DNA from 4 places in the [Enterobacter] lignolyticus SCF1 genome. Region 2 is predicted to be linked to each of the others. Evidence: predicted binding sites of a transcription regulator. Region 2 holds the regulator's gene; each other region holds the start of a gene.
The links. The regulator PurR, encoded in region 2, represses purine synthesis genes. The targets are predictions, from matches to a motif close to CANGCAAACGTTTGCNTG.
Positions count from the first base shown of each region.

Region 1: the regulator PurR is predicted to act here: its motif matches at 1,912-1,929, upstream of gltS (sodium/glutamate symporter).
Region 3: the regulator PurR is predicted to act here: its motif matches at 2,450-2,467, upstream of pyrC (dihydroorotase).
Region 4: the regulator PurR is predicted to act here: its motif matches at 2,313-2,330, upstream of ENTCL_RS16955 (nucleoside-specific channel-forming protein Tsx).

Region 1 is NC_014618.1:85,120-89,838, forward strand. Features, by position in the region: gene ENTCL_RS00415 (AsmA family protein) at 1-346, opposite strand, end outside; gene xanP (xanthine/proton symporter XanP) at 466-1,857, opposite strand; gene gltS (sodium/glutamate symporter) at 2,136-3,338, shown strand; gene glpK (glycerol kinase GlpK) at 3,417-4,719, opposite strand, start outside.
Region 2 is NC_014618.1:2,298,341-2,303,059, forward strand. Features, by position in the region: gene cfa (cyclopropane fatty acyl phospholipid synthase) at 1-46, opposite strand, end outside; gene punC (purine nucleoside transporter PunC) at 356-1,549, opposite strand; gene punR (DNA-binding transcriptional activator PunR) at 1,669-2,580, shown strand; gene purR (HTH-type transcriptional repressor PurR) at 2,597-3,622, opposite strand; gene cydH (cytochrome bd-I accessory subunit CydH) at 3,917-4,006, shown strand; gene ENTCL_RS10850 (MFS transporter) at 4,209-4,719, shown strand, end outside.
Region 3 is NC_014618.1:2,878,894-2,883,612, forward strand. Features, by position in the region: gene rimJ (ribosomal protein S5-alanine N-acetyltransferase) at 1-262, opposite strand, end outside; gene mdtH (multidrug efflux MFS transporter MdtH) at 494-1,702, shown strand; gene ENTCL_RS13560 (lipoprotein) at 1,844-2,404, shown strand; gene pyrC (dihydroorotase) at 2,521-3,567, shown strand; gene dinI (DNA damage-inducible protein I) at 3,644-3,889, shown strand; gene bssS (biofilm formation regulator BssS) at 4,174-4,428, shown strand; gene solA (N-methyl-L-tryptophan oxidase) at 4,551-4,719, shown strand, end outside.
Region 4 is NC_014618.1:3,625,465-3,630,183, reverse strand. Features, by position in the region: gene ENTCL_RS16970 (M24 family metallopeptidase) at 1-83, shown strand, start outside; gene ENTCL_RS16965 (VOC family protein) at 161-526, shown strand; gene ENTCL_RS16960 (helix-turn-helix transcriptional regulator) at 544-1,236, shown strand; gene ENTCL_RS16955 (nucleoside-specific channel-forming protein Tsx) at 1,281-2,174, opposite strand; gene ENTCL_RS16950 (SadB/YajI family lipoprotein) at 2,476-3,018, opposite strand; gene nrdR (transcriptional regulator NrdR) at 3,164-3,613, shown strand; gene ribD (bifunctional diaminohydroxyphosphoribosylaminopyrimidine deaminase/5-amino-6-(5-phosphoribosylamino)uracil reductase RibD) at 3,617-4,719, shown strand, end outside.

The DNA.
Region 1 (4,719 bases), 2.2 Mb from region 2:
GCGCGGTCGACGGCGACAGGTTCAGCGTGCCGTCGCGCAGCAGGATGGTGTCGACGTGCAGCAAATCGCTCAGCTGGCGGCTGCTGAGGCCGATATCCACGCTTTTGGCGACCAGCGTCGCAGGCTTGCCGGTGCGGCCAAAAGTGACGTTTTTCAACAGGATGTGCGACGGCGACGAGAAGCGGTGGTCCATCGCCTCAAAGACGAGATGGTAGCCGGTATGGCCGGAAACCCACTGGCTGACCTGGCGCGCGCCCCAGCGCGTCTGCAGCAGGATATAGAAAGCGAGAATCACCAGCAGCAGCGCTACCAGCAACCAGAGCATCAGCTTTCCGAGAAATTTCATCGTCTTCCGTCCCGTGAAGTGCACATAAGGGAGTTATGCACGATTTATGCGCAATGCTCAAGGAGGGAATGATGTAATTCGGTTACACGGCAGGGTTGCAGCCCCTGCCGTGTCTGGCATCAGTTCTTCTCGGGCGGGAAGACCAGATTCAGAACAATCGCCGTGATACCGCCTGCGGCGATACCGGAGGAGAGCAGGTTTTTCAGCCAGTCCGGCGCAAACTGCAGGATCAGCGGCTGCTGGGAGACGCCAAGGCCCACGGCCAGCGACAGCGCGATGATCAGGATTGCGCGGCGGTTCAGCGGCTCGCGGGAGACAATGCGCACGCCGGAGGCGGCAATGGTGCCGAACATCACTAGCGTCGCGCCGCCGAGCACCGGCTCGGGAATGTGCTGCACAAAACCGCTCACCGCCGGGAACAGGCCGAGCAGGATCAGCATCAGCGCCACCACAAAGCCCACGTAGCGGCTGGCGACGCCGGTCAGCTGGATCACGCCGTTGTTCTGGCCGAAGCAGGAGTTAGGGAAGGTATTGAACACGGCGGAGACGCACGAGTTCAGACCGTTCGCCAGCACGCCGCCCTTCAGGCGCCTCATGTACACCGGGCCGGAGACCGGCTGTTCGGAGACATCAGAGGTGGCGGTGATGTCGCCGATGGTTTCCAGCGAAGTGATCATAAACACCAGCATCAGCGGCAGCAGCAGGTTCCAGTCGATGCCGAGGCCATAGTACAGCGGCGTCGGTACGGTGATCAGGCTCTGGTTCATCGGCGCGCTGCTCTCCGGCAGCATGCCCATAAACCACGCCAGCAGGTAGCCCGCCGCCATGGCGATCACCAGCGAGGCGATACGCAGGTACGGGTTGCGCTGGCGGTTGAGGATAATGATCAGCGCCAGCACGACGCCCGCCAGCAGCAGGTTTTTCGGCGCGCCGAAGGTGTGGTCGTTCATCGCCGCATAGCCGCCGCCGATGGACGTCAGGCCGACCTGAATCAGCGACAGGCCGATAATCATCACCACCACGCCGGAGACCAGCGGGGTAATGATGCGGCGGGCCAGGTGCAGCACGCGGGAGATAACCATCTCGGTGCAGCTGGCCAGCATCAGCGTACCGAACAGCGCCGCCATCATCGTCGGTACGTCCGCTCCGCCGGTTTTCAGCGCCGTACCGCCCATAATGAGCGGCGCGACGAAGTTAAAGCTGGTGCCCTGAATCGACAGCAGCCCGGAGCCCACCGGTCCCCACGCTTTGATCTGAATAATCGAGGCCACCCCGGAAGCGAACAGCGACATGCTGATGATGTGCTGGGTATCTTCCGCCGGTAAGCCCAGCGCCTGGCAAATCAGCAGCGCAGGAGTGATGACCGCGACAAACATGGCCAGCAGGTGCTGGAAGGCGGCAAACAGGGTCTGCGGCAGCGGCGGGCGGTCTTCAAGGCGGTAGATGAGTTCGCTGTTCTGCATCTGCGCAATCGGTTGCGCATTTTCAGATTCGATGGTGTTCACTGACATTTTCAGAGGCAATCCCGAGGTGGAAAAGGGGGGATTTTAACGGACTGCCAGGCAAAAGCAAACGATTGCTTTAAATAGTTTAATAATGAATAAAAAAGAGAATGCTTATAGCGAAATTGCGCGTTTTGCCGCAGATTTAAGCAAAATCGACAACTTTTTCTGTCGTTTTTTGACGCATTTTGTTAAAAAACCGGCTCCTGATTCTTAAACATAAGAACTTCCCACTACAGGAAAGCATGGCACCTGCTACTGGATCATGCGTTAACAAGGAGCTTTTCATGTTTCATCTCGATACGTTATCGACGCTTGTTGCGGCAACGCTGGTGTTGCTGCTGGGGCGCAAACTGGTCCATTCCGTTCCCTTTTTGAAGAAGTACACCATCCCTGAACCGGTCGCTGGCGGCCTGCTGGTGGCGCTGGCGCTGCTGGTATTGAAAAAGAGCATGGGTTGGGAAATTGATTTTGATATGAGCCTGAAAGACCCGCTGATGCTGGCCTTTTTCGCCACGATCGGCCTCAACGCCAACCTCGCCAGCCTGCGCCGCGGCGGCAAGGTGCTGGGCACGTTTCTGATCGTGGTGGTCGGCCTGCTGGTGATGCAGAACGCCATCGGCGTCGGCATGGCGAAATTACTGGGGCTTGACCCGCTGATGGGGCTGATTGCCGGGTCAATTACCCTGTCCGGCGGCCACGGCACCGGCGCGGCCTGGAGCAAGCTGTTCGTCGAGCGCTACGGCTTTGCCAACGCGACGGAAGTGGCGATGGCCTGCGCCACCTTCGGGCTGGTGCTCGGCGGGCTTATCGGCGGGCCGGTGGCGCGCTATCTGGTTAAACACTCCTCGACGCCGAACGGCGCGCCGGAGGACCAGGCGGTGCCGAGCGCGTTTGAAAAGCCTGACGTCGGGCGCATGATCACCTCGCTGGTGCTGATTGAAACCATCGCGCTTATCGCCATCTGCCTGACCACCGGTAAGGTGGTTGCGCAACTGCTGGTCGGAACCGCCCTTGAGCTGCCGACGTTCGTCTGCGTGCTGTTTGTCGGCGTTATCCTGAGCAATGGCCTGGCGCTGCTCGGCTTCTACCGCGTATTTGAACGCGCGGTGTCGGTGCTGGGCAACGTGTCGCTGTCGCTGTTCCTCGCGATGGCGCTGATGAGCCTGAAGCTGTGGGAGCTGGCGTCTCTGGCGCTGCCGATGCTGGCGATCCTGGCGGTACAAACGCTGGCGATGGCGTTCTACGCTATCTTCGTCACCTGGCGCATGATGGGGAAAAACTACGATGCGGCGGTACTGGCGGCGGGGCACTGCGGGTTTGGCCTTGGGGCGACGCCGACCGCTATCGCCAACATGCAGGCCATTACCGAGCGTTTTGGCCCGTCGCACATGGCGTTCCTGGTGGTGCCGATGGTCGGCGCGTTCTTTATCGATATCGTCAACGCGCTGGTGATCAAGCTGTACCTGATGCTGCCTCTGTTCGGCTAACGTAAAAAAGCCGGGGCACGCACTGCGCGTCCCGGCTTTTCCCCCAGCCCGGCGGCTCGCCGGGCGTGCGGTTTGGTATTACTCGTCGCGATCTTCCCACGCCAGCGCGCGGTGTACCGCTTTTTTCCAGCCGCTGTAGCGTACGTTGCGCTCGGTGGTTTCGATACCCGGGCGGAACTCGCGCTCAATCACCGCTTTCTCCTGCAGCTCGTCCAGATTCTGCCAGAAGCCGACGGCCAGACCGGCCAGGTAAGCTGCGCCCAGCGCCGTCACTTCACGTACTTCCGGACGCTCGACGCGGGTGCCGAGGATATCGGCCTGGAACTGCATCAGGAAGTTGTTCGCCACCGCGCCGCCGTCCACGCGCAGGGCGTGCAGGCGAATGCCGGAATCGGCCTGCATCGCTTCCAGCACGTCGCGGGTCTGGTAGGCGATGGACTCAAGCGTCGCGCGAATGATGTGGTTGGCATTTACGCCGCGGGTGAGGCCGAAAATGGCGCCGCGGGCATACGGGTCCCAGTACGGCGCGCCAAGACCGGTAAAGGCCGGAACGACGTACACGCCGTTGGTATCTTTGACCTTGGTGGCGAAGTACTCGGAATCGAATGCGTCGTTGATGAGCTTCATCTCGTCACGCAGCCACTGAATAGACGCGCCCGCCATGAACACGGCGCCTTCCAGCGCGTAGTTCACTTCCCCTTTCGGGCCGCAGGCGATGGTGGTCAAAAGCCCGTTTTCGGACTTCACGGCCTTCTCGCCGGTGTTCATCAGCATAAAGCAGCCGGTGCCGTAGGTGTTCTTCGCCATCCCTTCCTTGACGCACAGCTGGCCGAACAGCGCCGCCTGCTGGTCGCCGGCGATGCCGGAGATAGGAATACGGGTGCCGCCTTTACCGCCGATGTTGGTCTGCCCATACACTTCGGACGATTTACGCACTTCCGGCAGCATCGCACGCGGGATATCCAGCGCCTGGAGCATTTTATCGTCCCAGTCGAGGTCGTGGATGTTGAACAGCATAGTACGGGAGGCGTTGGTGTAGTCGGTTACGTGCACGCGGCCCTGGGTCATACGCCAGATAAGCCAGGTGTCCACGGTCCCGAACAGCAGCTCGCCGCGCTTAGCGCGCTCGCGGGAGCCTTCCACGTGGTCCAGAATCCATTTCACCTTGGTGCCGGAGAAGTACGGGTCCACCACCAGACCCGTGGCGGTGCGGATATACTCTTCCATACCGTCGCGCTTGAGCTGCTCGCAGATGTCCGCCGTACGGCGGCACTGCCAGACGATGGCGTTGTAAATGGGTTTGCCGGTTTCTTTATCCCAGACGATGGCGGTTTCACGCTGGTTGGTAATACCGATAGCCGCCACCTGATCGGAGCTGATG
Region 2 (4,719 bases):
AATCATCATTTGGCACGCTTACTTCTTCTATACACGATGTGCTCATAGCTTCTCCATCACGGGGCTTGTGATCAGAACCTTAAAACAGCGTAGACGCTTTTTCGGTTTTGTGAGAACTCTCACGGTTAAACCGTGAGACGACTATCCGACGTAGAACAGCGTAGAACAGAGGAAGGGAGATAACCCTTGCCGAATGGCCTTCCGTGGTGAAACGGGAGACATCCTTCTCCCGTTAATATCGAAAAATTATCGTATTTATGTGATACGTAACTCAGTATAGGACGCAAAAATCCGTGATTCAATAAAAAGATATTAGCAAGCTAATTACTTTTTTATTGCATAGTCGCGACAGGTATTATGCGCGAGTGGATTCTGCGCCCGCCAGCGGCTCGTCCTGCCTGGCGGTATGCTGCATCCAGTAGCCCCAGCCTGCCAGCAGTACGGTCGCCAGCATGACGCTGGTGGTGGTAAGCAGCGGGGTTGCGATCAGCGCTGATACCACCAGGCTTGCCACGAAGCATAACCCCAGCTGCAGCGTGTTCTGCAGCGCGGCGGCGCGGCCGGTCGCCTGCGGGAAGGGGCGCAGGGCCTGAGCGACGACGATAGGGTAGATAGCGCCGTTGGCAACCGCCATCAGGCAGAACGGGATAAGGATCGCCGTCAGCGAATGTCCGTTGGTCAGACCGACGGCAAAGGTCGCCGCGACGCTGACCGCGAAGGCGCCAAGCAGCCACGGCAGCAGCTGCTGTCCCTGCCATTTTTGCAGCGCGGCCCGGCAGCCGTAACCGCCGATAAGGAAAGCGATCGTCTGCGGCACATAGCTCAGGCCGATGACCGTTGGGCCATAGCCCATCGCGTTGAGGATAAACGGCGAGCCGGTAAGCCAGGCGAAGAAGCTGGCGGAGCAGGCGGCGTATATCAGCACATTACCGCGATAGTCGCGGGAGCGCAGCAGCGTCATAAAGGTGAGGCGATTTTCCGTTTTTTCCTGTTTTTTTACCGGCGGCTTCAGGCGCAGCGCGGGGATCATCAGCACCAGGGTGATGACGAACAGCGTGGCGAAAATAGCCTGCCAGTCAAAATGGTGCAGCAGCCAGCTGCCGAGCAGCGGCGCCAGCGCCGGTGACAGCCCCACCAGCGGCATAATGGTGGCGAAAATGCGGTTGGTGCGGTGCGCCGGATAGTAGTCCGTCACCATCGCCTGCCAGGTGACCGCTGCGGCGCAGACGCCGACGGCCTGAATAAAGCGCAGGGCCAGCAGGGCGGTCGCGTTGTGTACCCACAGCATACCCAGCGTCCCCAGGGCGAAAATCCCTAAGCCCGCCAGCAGAATCGGCTTACGGCCATAGCGGTCGGACAGCGGCCCCCAGAGCAGTTGTGCAAAGGCAAAGCCCGCCAGGAACAGGCTCAGGCTTGCGCTCACGGCGGCGGCCGACGTGTTCAGGTCCGCCTGGATGGCGGCAAACGCCGGGAGATACATGTCAGTGGCTAAAAAACCCAGCACGCTTAAGCCTGCCAGCCAGCATAAAAATCCTTTACCAGGTTGCATCGTCATTTCTCATTCTCGTTGCAGGTGTTCAGTTCAGTGCCGCAGAGTGTAGGGAGTGCATCCTGGCTTGTGAAACGTTAATATTTGTCGAATGGGTTCAAAAATTTTGCAGGCAGATTATGTGGTCAGAATATTCGCTTGAAGTGGTTGACGCGGTTGCTCGTAACGGCAGCTTTAGCGCTGCCGCCCAGGAGCTGCACCGGGTACCCTCGGCGGTGAGCTACACGGTGCGGCAGCTGGAGGAGTGGCTGGCGGTGCCGCTGTTTGAACGTCGTCACCGTGACGTCGAACTGACGCCCGCCGGGGCGTGGTTTTTAAAAGAAGGGCGCTCTGTTATCAAAAAAATGCAGATCACCCGCCAGCAGTGTCAGCAGATTGCCAACGGCTGGCGCGGCCAGCTGGCTATCGCCGTCGATAATATTGTTCGCCCGGAGCGCACCCGGCAGATGATTGTCGACTTCTACCGCCATTTTAACGACGTCGAGCTGCTCGTTTCCCAGGAGGTCTTTAACGGCGTCTGGGACGCGCTGTCGGATGGGCGCGTGGAGCTGGCTATCGGCGCGACAAAAGCCATCCCCGTCGGCGGACGCTATGCGTTTCGCGATATGGGCATGCTGAGCTGGGACTGCGTGGTTGCCAGCCATCATCCGCTGGCGGGCATGCCGGGGCCGCTCAGCGACGACGTGTTGCGCAACTGGCCGTCGCTGGTGCGGGAAGATACCTCGCGCTCGCTGCCCAAGCGCATTACCTGGCTGCTTGATAACCAGAAACGGGTGGTGGTGCCGGACTGGGAGTCGTCCGCTACCTGCATCTCTGCCGGGCTGTGTGTTGGGATGGTGCCGTCGCATTTCGCGCGTCCGTGGCTGGCGAGCGGCGAGTGGGTCGCGCTGGCGCTGGAGAACCCGTTCCCGGATGCGGCATGCTGCCTGACATGGCAACAAAACGACATGTCGCCGGCGCTGACCTGGCTGCTGGACTATCTGGGCGACAGCGAAACGCTGAATCGGGAGTGGCTGCGGGAGCCGGAGTAACCGGCTCCCGGCGGGATTAACGGCGATAGTCGCGGAACGGACCGTCCGCCACCGAGCGTCGCTCGATAAGGCGCGGGTGCATCTCAATGGACTGCGACTCTTCACGCTTGTTGACGATACGGTCGAGCAGCATATTAAACGCCGCTTCGCCCAGCGAGTCCTTCGGCTGGTGGATAGTGGTCAACGCCGGCGTAAAGTAGCGGGCGTTGCGCACGTTGTCGTAGCCGATGACGGAAATGTCCTGCGGTACGCGCAGCCCCATCTCGTCAGCTGCGCAAAGCGCGCCCATCGCCATAATATCGCCGCCGCAGAATACGGCGGTAGGGCGGTGAGGCTGACCGAGAATCTGCTGCATCGCGCGGTAGCCGGATTCCGGCTCGAAATCGCCCTGCACAATCCAGTTCTCCGGCACCTTGATCTGCGCTTCTTCCATGGATTTCATAAAGCCGGCAAGCCGTCCGGCGCCGGTGTTGCGCTCCATCGGCCCCGGGATCGCGCCGATTTCGCGATGGCCGCGCTCAATCAGATAGCGGCCCGCCAGATACCCGCCCTGGAAGGCGTTATCAACCACCGAGTCGGTAAAGTCTGCTTTCGCTTCGCCCCAGTCCATCACCACCATTGGAATATGGCGATACTCTTCGAGCATATCGAGCACCGGCTGTGGATATTCAGAGCACATGACCAGCAGGCCGTCGACGCGCTTTTGCGCCATCATCGACAGATAGGCGCGCTGTTTTTCCAGGTTGTTCCAGGCGTTGCCGAGGATCAGGGTATAGCCTTTCTGGAAGCAGCTTTTCTCAACAGATTCAATAATTTCAGCGAAGTAGGCCGCTTCGCTGCTGGTGGCCAGCAGACCGATAGATTTGGTGTGGTTAACCTTCAGACTGCGAGCAACGGCGCTGGGGGAGTAGTGCAGCTCTTTAATGGCCGCCCAGACCGCGTTGCGAGTCTCTTCCGCCACAAAACGGGTTTTGTTAATTACATGTGAAACAGTTGTAGTGGAAACGTTTGCGCGTTTCGCGACATCTTTAATTGTTGCCATTCGATCTCACTCCAGACCCTTTCCTGACACCTGATCATCGACACGTAATCGTTTGCCTTTACACACCTTGCCCACAACATTTTCAGGTTGCTGTACGCCGGGGAAACGACTCTGGACGACGGGAGGGGGTCAATGGCCGGTACGCTTTTAAATTAGCGTGGAATTTTGTCTGATTCTGAGACAAAGGGGAAGAGAAATATCGCTATCAGATTAAATCCAGGAAGATTTTTGTGCATAACTGTGCAAAAATGAGCAAGCTCACTTTTGGTGTGGGGATTATAAGGAGAAAAATTGATGAGTACCGACCTGAAGTTTTCGCTGGTTACGACCATTATTGTCCTGGGGCTTATTGTTGCCACCGGTCTGACGGCTGCCCTGCATTGATTAACGGTGAGGGAGAGCCATCTCCCTCATTATTCTGGCCACTCCTCCCGCTGTTTGCGCAACAAAATTCGACCCGTCATTATTAACAATTTTGCAAAAATCTTTTGTCATTTCGTTCACTTCTGTTTTTTTGTGATTGATGTCATGCTTTGGCCTTCTGAAGTCGCGCCATCAATACATGATGGCCTGGTGGAGTCATTCAATGAAAATCAATTTCCCCCTGCTGGCCCTCGCGATAGGCGCGTTTGGTATCGGCACCACTGAGTTTTCGCCGATGGGGCTGCTGCCGGTGATCGCGAAAGGCGTGGATGTTTCTATCCCTGCCGCCGGGATGCTCATCAGCGCCTACGCAATCGGCGTCATGGTCGGCGCGCCGCTGATGACGCTGCTGCTTTCCCACCGCGCGCGCCGCAATGCGCTGATCTTTCTGATGGGTATTTTTACCCTTGGCAACGTGCTCTCTTCGCTGGCGCCGGATTACACGACGCTGATGATTTCGCGCATTATCACCAGCCTTAACCACGGCGCCTTCTTCGGGCTCGGCTCGGTGGTTGCGGCAAGCGTGGTGCCGAAGCACAAACAGGCCAGCGCCGTCGCCACTATGTTTATGGGGTTGACCATCGCCAATATCGGCGGGGTTCCGGCGGCAACCTGGCTGGGCGAGGCCATCGGCTGGCGTATGTCGTTCCTTGCCACCGCCGGTCTTGGGCTGG
Region 3 (4,719 bases), 580 kb from region 2:
TTTCTTTTTCATCCGGGTCGAGCAGCGCGAAGTAGAACGCCGAACCCTGCTTATGGAATTCATTGATCATCGAAAGCCTTGCCTGCCAGCCAGACGGATAGCAGTGGCTGTCGTCGCGCACCGGCTCCCACGGCTTTAAAAATGCTTTATTTTCGGCGTAGTAATCCGCAAGGCGCCACGCGTCCCGGTCATGGACCAGGCGCACCACCAGACGGTCTGTCGTCAAGCGTACTTTCGGCACGTTACTGCGATAGCCAAACATCTTCCCCACTCCTATAGCCTACGATGACCGCGGTTATCTCTACTATACCTGTCCGTTACCGCTCTGTGAAAACAGCAACATACGTTTTTTCTGCGCCAGTTCTGTTTTTCGATAAATACACTCTATCAAAGTTGTATTTTGATAAAAAAATATTGTCGCACGCCGGTCAGGAAAATCACTATTCAGGCAGTAGAATGTGACTTCACACCGCTTTATTTCCCGGGAGGGGAAATGTCCCGCATATCGCAGGCCAGAAGCCTGGGTAAATATTTTCTTCTCGTCGATAACATGCTGGTCGTGCTCGGCTTTTTCGTTGTGTTTCCGCTTATCTCAATCCGATTTGTCGATCAGATGGGCTGGGCGGCATTAATGGTGGGTATCGCGCTCGGCCTGCGGCAGCTTGTTCAGCAGGGTCTGGGGATTTTTGGCGGCGCGATCGCCGACCGGTTTGGCGCCAAACCGATGATCGTCACCGGCATGCTGATGCGCGCGGGAGGGTTTGCCGCGATGGCCGTTGCCCATGAGCCCTGGGTGCTCTGGCTCTCCTGTTTTCTCTCCGGGCTTGGCGGCACGCTGTTTGACCCGCCGCGAGCGGCGCTGGTGGTCAAACTGGTCCGTCCCCACCAGCGCGGCCGCTTCTTTTCCATCCTGATGATGCAGGACAGCGCCGGCGCGGTAATCGGCGCCCTGCTCGGCAGCTGGCTGCTGCAGTACGATTTTCGTCTGGTGTGCAGCGCCGGCGCGGTGCTGTTTATCCTGTGCGCCGCGTTTAACGCCTGGTATCTGCCCGCCTGGAAGCTCTCTACGGTGAGAATTCCGGTGCGCGAAGGTCTGTCGCGGGTGCTGGGCGATAAGCGCTTCGTCACCTATGTGCTGACGCTGACCGGCTACTACATGCTGGCGGTACAGGTGATGCTGATGCTGCCGATCATGGTTAACGACATCGCGGGCTCTCCTGCGGCGGTGAAATGGATGTACGCCATTGAGGCCGCGCTGTCGCTCACCCTGCTTTACCCTATCGCCCGCTGGAGCGAAAAACGCTTCCGCCTTGAGCACCGCCTGATGGCCGGTTTGCTGGTGATGACCGTCTCAATGATGCCGATTGGCCTCACCAGCAATCTGTCGCAGCTGTTTACGCTTATCTGCACCTTCTATATTGGTTCCATTATCGCCGAGCCCGCCCGCGAAACGCTCAGCGCCCAACTGGCCGACGCCCGCGCGCGCGGCAGCTATATGGGCTTTAGCCGCCTTGGCCTGGCCTTCGGCGGCGCGCTCGGCTACGCCGGCGGCGGCTGGCTGTTTGACGCCGGTAAAGCGATGGACCAGCCGGAGCTGCCGTGGGCGATGCTGGCGATTATCGGCTTTCTTACCGTCCTGGCGCTGTGGTGGCAGTTTAGCCAGAAGCGCGCCGCCTCCCGGATGCTGGAACCCCGTCTCTGAGGTTGCAGCGGCTAGCGCCGGAACCGACGGCATCTGTCGCCGGCTCCGGCAAATTCAGCCTATTCTGCTGGCACGCAATGTGCTGACAGGGCATGCTGCTTTGTGTCAGGATGAGGTCCTGGCATCATGTTAAGGAACCCCATGAAGAAGATTTTATTTGCTGCCGCGCTGATGGTGAGCGGCCTGCTGGCTGGTTGCAATCAGCTTACCCAGTACTCCATCAGCGAACAGGAGATCAATCAGGCGCTGCAAAAGCACAATAACTTCGCAAAAGATATTGGCCTGCCGGGCGTTGCTGATGCGCACATCGTTCTGACCAACCTCTCCAGCGCCATTGGCCGCGAGGAACCGAACAAGGTCACGCTGACGGGCCAGGCGAATCTGGACATGAACTCGCTGTTCGGCAGCCAGAAAGCCACTATCGACCTGAAGCTCAAAGCGCTGCCGGTGTTCAATAAAGAAAAAGGCGCGATATTCCTGCAGGAAATGGAGGTGGTTGACGCAAAAGTGCAGCCGGAGAAAATGCAGTCGGTGGTGCAAACCCTGCTGCCCTATCTGAACCAGTCGCTGCGTAACTACTTCAACCAGCAGCCGGCCTATATCCTGCGCGAAGACGCCAGCAAAGGCGAAGCGCTGGCGAAGAAGTTCGCCAAGGGCATCGAAGTGAAGCCCGGGGAAATCGTTATCCCCCTGACCGATTAACCTGACGGGCGCAAAAGCGCCCGTTTTTTTACGGAAAAGGATGCAAAGGAAAACGTTTCCGCTTATCCTTAGTGCCCGGCAAAAAACAGCCTTTCTCAACCAGCCGGAGCCTTCCCATGACAGCACAACCCCAGGTACTGAAAATCCGCCGCCCCGACGACTGGCATATCCATCTGCGCGATGGCGATATGCTGAAAACCGTCGTGCCCTATACCAGCGAGCTGTATGGCCGGGCGATCGTGATGCCGAATCTGGTGCCGCCTGTCACAACGGTTGACGCCGCCATCGCCTATCGTCAGCGTATTCTCGACGCCGTGCCGCAGGGCCACGACTTCACGCCGCTGATGACCTGCTACCTGACCGATACGCTGAACCCGGATGAACTGGAGCGCGGTTTTCGCGAAGGCGTCTTTACCGCAGCGAAGCTTTATCCGGCCAATGCCACCACCAACTCCAGCCACGGCGTAACCAGTATTGACGCCATTATGCCGGTGCTTGAGCGCATGGAAAAACTGGGCATGCCGCTGCTGGTGCACGGTGAGGTCACCCACGCGGAGATCGATATTTTCGACCGCGAAGCGCGTTTTATCGACAGCGTCATGGCGCCGATGCGCAAACGCCTCCCGGCGCTGAAAGTGGTGTTTGAGCACATCACCACCAAAGATGCCGCCGATTACGTCCGCGAAGGAAACGAACGTCTCGCCGCGACGATCACCCCTCAGCACCTGATGTTTAACCGCAACCATATGCTGGTCGGCGGCGTACGCCCGCACCTGTACTGCCTGCCGATTCTGAAACGCAACGTGCACCAGCAGGCGCTGCGCGAGCTGGTCGCCAGCGGTTTTGACCGCGTATTCCTCGGCACGGATTCCGCCCCGCACGCCCGTCACCGTAAAGAGGCCAGCTGCGGCTGCGCCGGCTGTTTCAACGCCCCTACCGCGCTCGGCAGCTACGCGACCGTGTTTGAGGAGATGAACGCCCTGGAGCACTTCGAAGCGTTTTGCTCGCTCAACGGCCCGCGTTTTTACGACCTGCCGGTTAACGACAGCTGGGTCGAGCTTGAGCGTAAAGAGAGTCAGGTGGCGGAGAGCATCGCGCTGAGCGACGATACGCTGATTCCGTTCCTGGCCGGTGAAACCGTACGCTGGCGCGTAAAACGCTAAAAAAACCGCTGCCCCCTGTTGCCAGCTGATAAATTTAACTGTATAAATATCCAGTATAATTCACAGGGGGCAAACTATGCGTATCGAAGTCACTATTGCCAAAACTACCGCGTTACCCGCTGGCGCCATTGATGCGCTGGCGAACGAACTTTCCCGCCGCATTAACAACCACTTCCCGGAACAGGACGGCCAGGTCACGGTACGCTATGCGTCCGCCAACAACCTGTCGGTCATCGGCGGGGCCAAAGAAGATAAAGACCGCATCAGCGAGATCCTCCAGGAGACCTGGGAAAGCGCTGACGACTGGTTTATCACTGATTAAATTTTGCTCCCTCATTGCGTTACTTTTTGCCGGGTCGCCCCGGCTTTTTTCATTTCCCCTGCTCTATTTTTGACCGTTTCTTCATCCATCAATGACATAGTTTAAAAATGACAAACGGTTTGCTGATTTATTGTCCAAAAGAACAATATTCTCTGAAAAAGAGGTTGCAAGGCATTTAAAAATTCGAATATGTTCTTAAGTGTTGATATAATTAACGTGCTTAACTAAAACATGCATTAAACCTCGAGAACCGTTGTCTTTTAACACGTATATAAGGGGTTATGATGGAAAAGAATAATGAAGTCATCCAGACCCACCCCCTCGTAGGATGGGACATCAGCACCGTTGATAGTTATGATGCGCTGATGCTGCGTTTGCACTACCAGAACCCCACTCAGACAAGCAACAACGAAGCCGAGATAGGTCAGACGTTATGGTTAACGACTGACGTCGCCCGCCAGTTTATTTCTATTTTAGAAGCGGGCATCGCCAAAATTGAATCTGGCGACTACCAGGAAGAAGAGTATCGCAGGCATTAAGAATAATGCTTAATATTCAACCTACCGACAGGCACCCCATGGGTGCCTTTATTATTTGCTCCTTGTCACGCCCGGATGGATTAATTACTCTGCATATCAAAGAAGAAGCGCAGAGAGATCCCATGAAATACGACCTGATTATCCTCGGCAGCGGCTCGGTCGGGGCCGCTGCCGGTTACTATGCCGCGCGCGCCGGACTGTCGGTGCTGATGACCGATGCGCATATGCCGCCACACAGCGACGGCAGCCATCACGGTGATACCCGCCTGATGCGTCACGCCTACGGTGAAG
Region 4 (4,719 bases), 1.3 Mb from region 2:
CGTTCTCAAATACGGTAGGCTACCTGCGCCCATGGCTGCTGGACCCGACCCGGGCGCTGGTGTGTCAATCTGCGGGCTCCTGACAACACTCCTGACAGTATGCTGTCAGGAGGCCTGTTCTACACTTCTCCTGAACTAACCCAAGGTGACAGGAGGCAGTATGAACAACGTGATTAACTGGTTTGAAATCCCCGTGAGCGATATGGCGCGCGCCGTGGCGTTTTATGAGTCGGTGATGGGCGTTACGCTGCGCCGTGAAGTGATGGAGGGGGCGGAGCTGGCGGTGTTCCCGCATCGCGATGAGCAAACCGGCGGCGCGCTGGCGAAGTTTGAACACATTACGCCGTCGTCGCAGGGATGTATTATTTATCTGCATACCGACGACCTGCGCGGAACGCTGAAAAACGTGGCGGCAAAGGGCGGCGAATGCGTATTTGGCCCGCTGGAGCTGCCCGACGGCATTGGCGCTATTGCGCTGTTTACCGACAGCGAAGGCAACCGCATCGGCCTGCATCAACCCGCCTGAGGCGAAATGACACCACCATGACCCGACGCGCCGACCGCTTGTTTCAGATTGTGCAGATCCTGCGCGGCAGGAGGCTGACGACGGCGGCGCTGTTGGCGGAGCGGCTCGGCGTTTCTGAGCGCACCGTGTACCGCGATATCCGCGACCTGTCGCTTTCCGGCGTGCCGGTGGAGGGCGAGGCGGGGAGCGGCTATCGGCTGCTGGACGGCTACGATTTACCGCCGCTGATGCTGACCGCCCGGGAATCGGAAGCGCTGATGGTGGCTATCCGGCTGCTGAAAACCTGGGGCGGGGAGTCGCTGTCGGCCTCGCTGGAGTCGGCGCAGGAGAAGGTGCTGGCGATTCTGCCCGCCGACAGCCGTCGCAAGGCCGAACAGGCGCGGGTGTTCGCGCCGGATATGGGCATCCAGCAGCATTCCCGCCGCGATTTCGACCTGATTCATCACGCGATTTCCGCCCAGCAGGTGCTGTCGCTTCACTACCGCGACGAAACGGGCCAGCTGACCTGGCGCGATGTACAGCCGCTGGGACTCTTCTTCTGGGGCGAGCACTGGCTGCTGGCCGCCTGGTGCGAGAGGCGGGAGGACTACCGCTGTTTTCGTCTGGAGCGCTGTCTGAATATCGTGGCGACATCGCGGCGTTTTAGCGAAAGCGCCGATCGTTCGTTAAGCGATTTCCTGCGCAAGGTCCGGCGCGAGGAGCGGAAGTAAAAAAGCCAGCGCGAACGCTGGCTTTTTGCTGTCTGGGGCCGGTCTTAGAAGTTGTAGCCGACCACCAGGTAGCCGCCCCAGCCGGTAGACTTCACGTTGAAGTCGCCGTTGCCGAAGTTCAGGCTGGCGTCGTCAGCCCACTGGCCGCCGTTGTGCCAGTAACGCGCAACCACCGAGTAGTGCCAGTGATCGTAGTTCAGCGCCAGAATGTGGCTGGAGGCGATAGAGTTGCTGGTGCGCGCATGCTTCCCGTTGTTGTCGTAGAAGTTGTCGCTGCCGAGATCCGAGCCCCAGTCGAAGTTGGTGAAGCCGATGTAGCTCAGCTGGCCGCCCCACAGCTGGGTGATCGGCACAAAGTATTTCACTTTGAAGCGGTAACCATCCCACTCGTTTTCGTTGGACGCGCCATAGTTCTGCCACTGGTATTTGGCATACACGTTCAGCGACAGGCTCATCGGCAGGCCGGTATCGATATCGGTACCGAGACCCATGTACCAGGTGCTCTGCTTGGTGCTCTCTTCGCCTTTCGCACCCATGTCATAAATGTAGTTGTTGGCGATGTACCACTCTTTGAACGGACCAAACGCCAGGCTGGTACCGGTCAGCTTATCGATAGAGAAGCGCGGTTCGATTTCCATAAACATACGGGAACCGTTATCCCAGGCGCCTTTGTCGTTACCGTTGCCGATACCGAACGTCTTAGGAATATCGATGTAGCCGTAGAAATCAAACCAGTCCTTCTTGGCGAACGCTTCGTATTCGAGATACACGTCGTTATTGATGAGCGGCCCAAAGCGCGTGTGGTAGCTGCCCACCACGTTGACGCTCTGATGCCACCAGTCGGACACATATTCTGGTTTGCTGGTCTCGGCAGCGGATGCCGGGAATGAGGATGAAAGAGCAAGCACTGCACTGGCCGCAAGTAATGTTTTTTTCATAATAATGCCACTGATTTGAAATCCCTTCCGGGAATGAAAATAGATGCCTGGACGTTTCTAAATGTAACTTTGTTCTGCGAGGCCTATTATAAGAATCACTGCTCACAAAAATATGTGTTGTTTCACAGTTCTCTCAAGTACGTAATCGATTGCGTTCACGTTTGCGCACATTTGACGGCGGCGATCGTACGGGAAGATGAAAATGTTTCCTGGTTTTTCTGGATAAACGTAAATACCGTGCGGCGAATCGAAAAGCGGTGAACGCGAATGGCGCCGGGACCCCCCGACACCGGAGCGGGGGTTACTGCGGGGTGGTCGGCTGGATGTCGTGAATGCGGACAAACACCGGCTGCGCGGGGTTAAGGCCGCTAAGCTGTAGAGGAATATCGACATCGCTCGGCGCCAGCAGGCTGGCCGGGGCGCTGATGAGCTGATTTTTGACATTCGCTTCCTGGAACTGGGCTGTGGTGCCCTGAATTTCGCCCCATTCCACCGTGCCGCTAAAGGCGGGCAGCGGATCGTTAGATTCGCCCTGAATGCGCAGCGTGACGCGCATGCCGTCGGCGTTCTGCGCGATATTGACAAGCGACATCCGCAGGGTGCCAATCTGGCTTTCCAGGCGAGCCGGGGTGTTGGCGCCAGGCAGCAGGTAGACGCCGCGGGTGGATTTCGCGTTGAGCGCGTTCTGCTGGGTGATTTTCACCGTTTCCTGGTTGAGCCTGGTCATCTCCTGGCTCAGGGTGCTGACGCTCTGGTGCATCTGGCGGATTTCGCTCTGCTGCGCGCAGGCGCTGAGGGTAAACAGGCTGCTGAGCACCAGTAATCGAACGTAACGTCTTGTCATCACTCTCACTTCCTGAAAGGCAAATATTAGGGGTAATGGTAGCAGTATCGCTGTGTTTGCCATCGGGGGTTTGTCTCAAAATGACGCCGCTATGCTGGTCGTGGTAAAATGGCAGGATGTCACCTTTTCACCGTCAGGACGCGCCATGCACTGCCCATTTTGTTTCGCCGTAGATACCAAAGTGATTGACTCCCGACTGGTGGGGGAAGGCTCCTCCGTGCGCCGTCGCCGCCAGTGCCTGGTTTGCAATGAGCGTTTTACGACCTTTGAAGTGGCCGAACTTGTGATGCCGCGGGTGGTAAAAAGCAACGATGTTCGCGAACCGTTTAACGAAGACAAGCTGCGTCGCGGGATGCAAAAGGCGCTGGAGAAGCGTCCGGTCAGCTCTGACGATGTCGAAATGGCGTTGAACCATATCAAGTCCCAGCTGCGCGCTACCGGCGAACGCGAAGTGCCGAGCAAAATGATCGGCAACCTGGTGATGGAGCAGCTGAAGAAACTGGATAAAGTCGCCTACATCCGCTTCGCCTCGGTGTACCGCAGCTTTGAAGACATCAAAGAATTCGGCGAAGAGATCGCCCGCTTACAGGATTAAGTCATGCAGGATGAAGTCTACATGGCGCGAGCGCTTAAGCTGGCGCAGCGCGGTCGTTTTACTACCCATCCTAACCCTCGCGTCGGCTGCGTGATTGTCCGTGACGGCGACATCGTCGGGGAAGGTTTTCATCTTCGCGCGGGCGAACCCCATGCCGAAGTGCATGCGCTGCGGATGGCGGGCGATAAAGCCAGGGGCGCGACGGCCTACGTCACGCTGGAGCCCTGCAGCCATCACGGGCGCACGCCGCCGTGCTGCGATGCGCTGATCGCCGCGGGCGTCAGCCGCGTGGTGGCGGCGATGCAGGACCCTAACCCGCAGGTCGCCGGACGCGGGCTGTATCGCCTGCAGCAGGCGGGCGTTGAGGTCAGCCATGGCCTGATGATGAGCGAAGCGGAGCAGCTTAATAAAGGCTTCCTCAAGCGCATGCGCACCGGTTTTCCCTGGCTGCAGCTTAAGCTTGGCGCCTCGCTCGACGGCGGTACGGCGATGGCGAGCGGCGAAAGCCAGTGGATAACCTCGCCGCAGGCGCGACGCGACGTGCAGCGTTTGCGCGCGCAAAGCCATGCCATTCTGACCAGCAGCGCGACGGTGCTGGCGGACGACCCCGCGCTGACCGTGCGCTGGGAGGAGCTGGATGCCGATACCCAGGCCAGCTACCCGCAGGAAAATCTGCGCCAGCCGGTGCGTATTGTTATCGACAGCCGCAACCGCGTGACGCCGGAGCACCGCATTGTCCATCAGCCCGGGGAGACCTGGTTTGCCCGTACCGACGAGGATTCGCGTCAGTGGCCCGACGGCGTCAGTACGCTGAACATTCCGGCGCACAACGGCCAGCTTGATCTGGTGCTGCTGATGATGCAGCTGGGTCGTCGGCAGATAAACAGCGTCTGGGTCGAAGCGGGACCGCGGCTGGCGGGCGCGCTGCTGCAGGCGGGGGTAGTGGATGAGCTTATTGTCTACGTTGCGCCTAAACTGTTAGGTAGCGATGCGCGCGGTCTTTGTGTGCTGCCAGGGCTTGAGAAACTGGCCGACGCACCCCAATTCAGATTCAATGAGATACGGCAGGTTGGCCCGGATTTGTGCCTGCACTTGACGCCTGCGCC